Regions from separate parts of the Ideonella azotifigens genome, predicted to be linked through region 2. Evidence: predicted binding sites of a transcription regulator. Region 2 holds the regulator's gene; the other holds the start of a gene.
What was found. Region 2 encodes FNR, which switches genes on or off when oxygen is low (the NO sensors DNR and NnrR bind a similar motif). Its sites were predicted from a motif close to TTGATNNNNATCAA; they were not measured.
Positions count from the first base shown of each region.

Region 1: nifA (nif-specific transcriptional activator NifA) is a predicted target of FNR. The motif match lies at 1,315-1,328, and genes of this name have one in related genera.

Region 1 is NZ_JAJNKD010000013.1:161,678-164,881, forward strand. It holds gene nifA (nif-specific transcriptional activator NifA) at 1-1,140, opposite strand, end outside; gene LRH25_RS23495 (RrF2 family transcriptional regulator) at 1,363-1,950, opposite strand; gene LRH25_RS23500 (ferredoxin family protein) at 1,961-2,251, opposite strand; gene LRH25_RS23505 (FAD-dependent monooxygenase) at 2,302-3,204, opposite strand, start outside.
Region 2 is NZ_JAJNKD010000004.1:423,458-426,661, forward strand. It holds gene hemN (oxygen-independent coproporphyrinogen III oxidase) at 1-1,375, opposite strand, end outside; gene fnr (fumarate/nitrate reduction transcriptional regulator Fnr) at 1,496-2,236, shown strand; gene LRH25_RS12395 (hypothetical protein) at 2,295-2,615, opposite strand; gene LRH25_RS12400 (hypothetical protein) at 2,590-2,823, opposite strand; gene ccoG (cytochrome c oxidase accessory protein CcoG) at 2,847-3,204, opposite strand, start outside.

The DNA of each region.
Region 1 (3,204 bases), on a different contig from region 2:
GTCGCGCAGCGGCGGCAGGAAGATGGAGACGACGTTGATGCGGTAGTAGAGGTCAGCCCGGTACTCGCCGCGCTTGACCATCTTCTCCAGGTCGCGGTTGGTGGCGCAGATCAGCCGCACGTCCACCTTGATCGAGCGGTTGCCGCCCACGCGCTCGAACTCTCGCTCCTGCAGCACGCGCAGCAGCTTGGCCTGGAACGAGGGCGAGATGTCGCCCACCTCGTCGAGGAACAGCGTGCCGGTGTGGGCCTGCTCGAAACGGCCGCGCCGGTCGCCCACCGCGCCGGTGAAGGCGCCGCGCTCGTGGCCGAACAGCTCGCTCTCCAGCAGCGACTCGGTGAGCGCTGCGCAGTTGACCTTGATGAAGGGCGCATCCTTGCGCGGCGACAGGAAATGGATGGCCCGCGCCACCGCCTCTTTTCCGGTGCCTGATTCGCCGCGCAACAGCACCGTGGCGCGCGAGGGTGCTGCCTGGTGCACCTCGCCGAAGACCTGCTGCATTTCCTTGGACACGCCCACCACGTTGTCCAGCGCGTAGCGGCCTCGTGGCTCGGGTGCCAGGGCCTTCTGCAACCGGGTGGTCTCGGTCTGCAGGCGCTGGTGCTCCTCGGTCACCGCGCGCGCCAGCACGATGGCCTGCGCCAGCAGCCCTGCCACCATGTGCAGCAGGCGCTGGTCGTCCGACAGGCGCGCATTGCCCTGGACCTCGCGCTGCGCGGCCAGCACGCCCAGCACCGTGTGCTCGGTCTTGATGGGCTCGACCTGGAAGGACATCATCTGCCCGTCGCGCTGGCTGAAGGCACCGGTGCGGTCGATGAATTCGGCCGACTGGGTGACGTCCGGCACCGTGACCGGCACGCCGGAGCGGAAGGTGCGGCCGATCACACCCTCGCCGCGATGCCAGACACCGCGCGCCAGTTGCTCACGGTCCAGGCCCACGGCGCTGTGCACCCGCAGCAGCTCGTCGTCCTCGTCGACCAGCACGATCATCGCGCGCGACAGTCCGATGTGGGCCGTCAGCACGTTGAGCACCTCGCGAAAGCTGCGTTTGAGGTCCAGCGAGGCGCCCAGGATGCGGCAGATCTCGTAAACCGTGATCAGCTCCACGTGGGAGCGATCTTCCTGACTGGTGCGGGCCATGGTCCACCTCACTCACGGTTGCGCACCGGGTGCATGCATGTCGACGCACACCGGTGCATGTTCGAACGCCACGAGGCGCAAATGCCGGCGGCGCGGGCCGCTGTGTCTCGCGCTGCAAGAAATTGGCCTGTTTGCCCTCGGCGCAGGCGCCTGCGCGCGGCTTTGGCACGCGGGCTGATGCACATCAAGGAAATGCCATTTCGCCAGCCATGCCGGCCCAGGTCACAGGCAGGCATTGGCCAATGCGAAGACCGAGTTCGGGCCGCGCGGCAGCCGCGGTGGGCGCGGGCCGCCGGTGCCGCCCAACAAGGATGCGCCCGCCAGCCCGGTGCCGGCACCAGCCTCGTGCTGCCGCGCCTGCATGGCGGCCCGCTGCGCGTCCACCAGGGCCAGCAGCGTGAGGTCCGACAGCCAGGCCATGGACTGGGTGTTGAACGCCTCCCAGAGCGCCTGGGTGCAGGCCTCCATCGGGCTGGCAGGCCGGCTTCCGGCGCCGCCAGGCACGGTGCCCGTCCGGTCTTCTTCATCGAGGAACGGCGCCGCTGTGGGTGGCTCCACCGCGCGCACGATGTCGGCCACGCTGATGGTGCCGGCCGGCCTGGCCAGCACGTAGCCACCGTCGCGCCCGCGCAGCGAGCGCACCAGGCCGGCCCGCCGCAGCTTGCCGAACAGCAGGTCCAGGTAGGACTTGGAACTGGCCGGCTGCGGCTGAAGGCGATGCAGCGGCACCGGCCCGCCGCGCGAGCTGAGGGTCAGCTCGATCATCGCGGCCACCGCGCGCGAGGCCGAGCCGCTCAGGCAGCGCTGCATGGGGTAACGTTCATCCGAACTTGAACAGCACACCGTGGCCGCCGCGCGGGTACTCCCAGGCGACGTTGGCGTGTTCGGTGCAGATCACGCGGCAGCTGCCGCATTCCAGGCAGCCGTCGGTGATCAGCGTCACGGCCCCGTTGCCCTCGGCCTTGTAGCAGGCCGCCGGGCAGACGAAGGTGCATTGCTGCGCTTCGCATTCGTTGGCGCAGACGGCGGCGTCCTTGATCTGGATGTGCGGCCGGCCGGGGTCGACCTTGTAGCGGTTCTGGAACAGCTTGTCTTCGACATTGACGGTCATGGCGGCCTCTTGCGTCGGATGCGTGGTGTGGGGTCGGTGGGAAGGCAGGCTCAGCGCGTGGCGCGCCAGAGCCGGAAGGCGTCGCCCAGCAGGCCGCGCAGGCTGCGCGCCGCCGTGAAGCTGCCCATCACCTCGCGTTGCTTGGTCATCTTGTCCACGCCGTCCACGGTGAACAGGGTCTTGGCGGCGTTGTTGACCAGGCCGGGGTAGGCAGTGAAGAACTGCGGGCTCTTCTCCAGCACCTCGGGCAGCCGGCGGTACTTCTTCAGGTCCTTCATCACGAAGCTCTGGTCCAGCGCGTCCTTGTAGGCCTTGAGCGTGCGCGCGCTCATGGGCTTGCCGGCGGCCTTGGCCTGGATCACCGTCTCGGCAGCCAGCCGGCCACTGGTCATGGCCAGGTTGGAGCCTTCGCGGTGGACGGCATTGACGAAGCCACCCGAGTCGCCCACGATCATCCAGCCCTCGCCATAGACCTTGGGCACCGCGTTGAAGCCGCCTTCGGGGATCAGGTGGGCGCAATACTCCTTCATCTCGCCGCCTTCGATCAGCGGCGCGATGGACGGATGCTGCTTGAGCTTCTCGAGCAGCGCATACGGCGCGGTGCGGTTCGGGTTGGACTTGAAGTCGGCCAGCATGCAGCCCACGCCAATCGTCAGCGAGTCCTTGTTGGTGTAGAGGAAGCCGGTGCCCACCATGCCTTCGGTGACCGAGCCCATCATCTCGATCACCACGCCCTCTTCCTCGTTGATGTTGAAGCGGGCCTGGATGGTCTCTTCCGGCATGAAGAGGATCTCTTTCACCGCCAGCGCCACGTTCTTGGCCGACAGCTCGCCATGGAAGCCGGCCTTGCGCGCCAGCGTGGAGTTCACGCCGTCGGCCAGGATCACCACATCGGCGAACACGTCGCCGCCCAGGCGGTCGCAGTGCACGCCCATCACCCGCTCGCCATCCAT
Region 2 (3,204 bases):
CCATGGCCACTGCGCGCACCACGTACCAGCCGGTGGCGGTGACCTGCAAGGCATCCGGCTCGATCTCGACCAACCCTGCCTCGGCCAGCGGCGCCAGCTGCTGCAGCTCGGTGGCGAAGTAGCTGCGCATGTCCATCAGGTGAGCGAGTTCGATGGATTCGAAGTCGACCCGGCCCTGGCACATCAGCGCCATGATGACGGCGCGCCGCACCAGGTCGTCCCTCACCAGCGCCACGCCGCGCTGCACCGGCAGTTCGCCCTGGCGCAGCGCGTCGTAGTACTCGGGCAGGGTCTTGGCGTTCTGGTGGTAGCTCGCGCCCACGCGGCCGATGGCCGACACGCCCAGGCCGATCAGGTCGCAATCGGGCTGGGTGCTGTAGCCCTGGAAATTGCGGTGCAGCCGACCTTCGCGCTTGGCCACGGCAAGAGGATCGTCCGGCAGCGCGAAGTGGTCCATGCCCACATAGGTGTAGCCGCGACCCAGCAAGCCGGCGATGGCACCGCCCAGCATTTCCACACGTTGCGCGGCGCTGGGCAGCTGCAGGGTGTCGATGCGGCGCTGCGGCTTGAAGCGCTGCGGCAGGTGGGCATAGGCGTACAGCGCCAGGCGGTCCGGCCGCAGTTCGCCGATCTGCGCAATGGTGCGCGCGAAGCTGGCCGGCGTCTGCTGCGGCAGGCCGTAGATCAGGTCGGCATTGATGGAGGCGAAGCCCAGTTCGCGCGCGCTGACCATCAAGGCTTTCACGCTTTCGAACGGCTGCACGCGGTGCACCGCCTGCTGCACCTGCGGATCGAAGTCCTGCACGCCGAAGCTGATGCGGTTGAAGCCCAGTGTGCGCAGGTGGGCCAGGCGCTCGGCGCTGACGGTGCGCGGGTCGACCTCGATCGAGAGCTCCGCACCCTCGGTGAAGCCGAAGGCGGCGCGCAGCGAGGCCAGCAGGCGGCCCAGCTCCTCGTCGGACAGGAAGGTCGGCGAGCCGCCGCCCAGGTGCAGCTGCGAGACCAGCTGCGAAGCCGACGGGCCGTCGCCCAGTGCGGCGCGCACCAGGCCGATCTCGGTGTCCAGCGCCTGCAGGTATTCGGTGGCGCGCTCGTGGTGGCGGGTGATGACCTTGTTGCAGGCGCAGTAGTAGCAGACCGACTCGCAGAACGGGATGTGCACGTAGACCGACAGCGGCCCGCCCAGCGCCGCGCCGCCGCCGCGCAACGCCAGCGCTCGGCGGCACTCGGCCGGGCCGAAGGCTTCGACGAAGCGGTCTGCCGTGGGGTAGGAGGTGTAGCGCGGGCCGGGGGCGTCGAAGCGCCGCAGCAAGGCCTCGGGCAGCAGCGGCGACGCCTGCTCTGCGCCAGCGGAGGTCGACGAAAGGACTGTCATGCCCGGCATGCTGCCCGGCACCGGCCTTGGCCGGCTTGATCTGGCGCAAGCGCCCACAGCAGCCGGGCTTGAACAATCAGGTCCCGGACCTTTGTTGTCTCACATCAAGACTGCCCCGCCATGATTCCCCTGACCGATGCCTGCGCCGCCCAGGCCAAGCCCAATGTGGCCTGCTCACACTGCAATCTGCGCGAGCTGTGCCTGCCGGTGGGCATTCCGGACGACGAACTGCAACGCCTGGACGGCATGGTTGCCACCCGCCGCAGCGTGCGCCGCGGCCACACGCTGTTTCGCCACGGCGATCCGTTCGAAGCGGTCTACGCGGTGCGCACCGGCTTCTTCAAGACCCGCATCACGCCTGAAGACGGACGCGACCAGGTCACCGGCTTCCAGATGGCAGGCGAATTGCTGGGGCTGGACGGCATTGGCAACGACCACCATGCCTGCGACGCCGTGGCGCTGGAGGACTCTCAGGTCTGCGTGATTCCCTACAGCCAGCTCACGCAGCTCTCGCGCGAATTCCCCGGCCTGCAGCGCCAGTTCCACAAGATCATGAGCCGCGAGATCGTGCGCGACCATGGCGTGATGCTGCTGCTGGGCAGCATGCGAGCCGAAGAGCGCCTGGCAGTGTTCCTGCTGAACCTCTCGCAGCGGCTCAAGGCGCGCGGCTTCTCGCCCTCGTCACTTGTGCTGCGCATGACACGCGAGGAGATTGGCACCTACCTGGGCCTGAAGCTGGAGACCGTGAGCCGCTGCTTCTCGAAGTTCCAGGAAGACGGCGTGCTGGCGGTACGCCAGCGGCAGATCGACGTGCTGGACCCCGAGGCCTTGCAGCGCCTGGTAAACAACGCGCACGGCTGATCCAGCCGAGCCGCGGCGGTGCCACCCCCCTGCGTGACACGCTCCGCGGCGCCAGCGGTCATTCGGGCGCCGCCTCGCGCTCGCGCCGCAAGCCGCCCACCAGCCACAAAGTAGCGGCCGACGAAATGGCGGTCGTGACCCAGAAGACCAGGAATGCCAGCGAACAGATGGCGTTGCGCGACCATTCGGATTCGCCGCTGCCTGGCAGGTCGTGCACGCTGCCGGGGTCCACGAAGGCGAACATCAGGCCGGCGAGCAGGCCCGCCATCACGAATGCAGGCCAGAGCACCAGCAGCAGCCTGCTGCGAAGCCTGGGCCGGAAAGCGACGGTGCGCTCCTCCGGCTCGTCTTCCTCAACGGCGTGCGGGGCTGGCAGCATGATTGCGCGCCTGCATGGCATCGGTCGTGGCCCCCTGCTCTGCGCTGCCCGCCTCCAGCAGCGGCCGGTCCCGGCCGTGCAGCGCCAGGCCGAAGGTGGCGAAGCTCGCCACCACCACGAGGGCGGGGCCGCCAAACACCATCCAGGCAGTGGGCACCCGCCACCAGGGCAAGGTCGGTTGAAACTGTTCGATGGGCCTTGCCTTCATGGCTTGTCTCCTTGTTGGCGGAATCAGCGGGGGATCACAAACGAGGACTTTTCGCTCACCGCGGCACCCGCGGCGCCCAGCGGCGACACCTCGAAACGGATCGGGTGGGCGCCCGGTTTCAAGGCCGCCGCCTGCTCGGGCGGCACCCGCACCGCGAGCGTCACCCAGCGGGCTTCGGCAGGCAGCAGGCTGACCTCCGGGCTGCCGGACAGCACAGCGCCGGGAATGCCCTGCACTGCCACGTGATAGCGCTGTGGCTGCTCGGTGGCATTCATCAACTGCAGCCGGAAGACGTTCTCGACCAGGCCGTCTTCAACGATGCGCGCCAGCGTGGCGCGGTCGCGCACCACGTCCACCTTCAGCGTGCGGCGCAGACTGAGG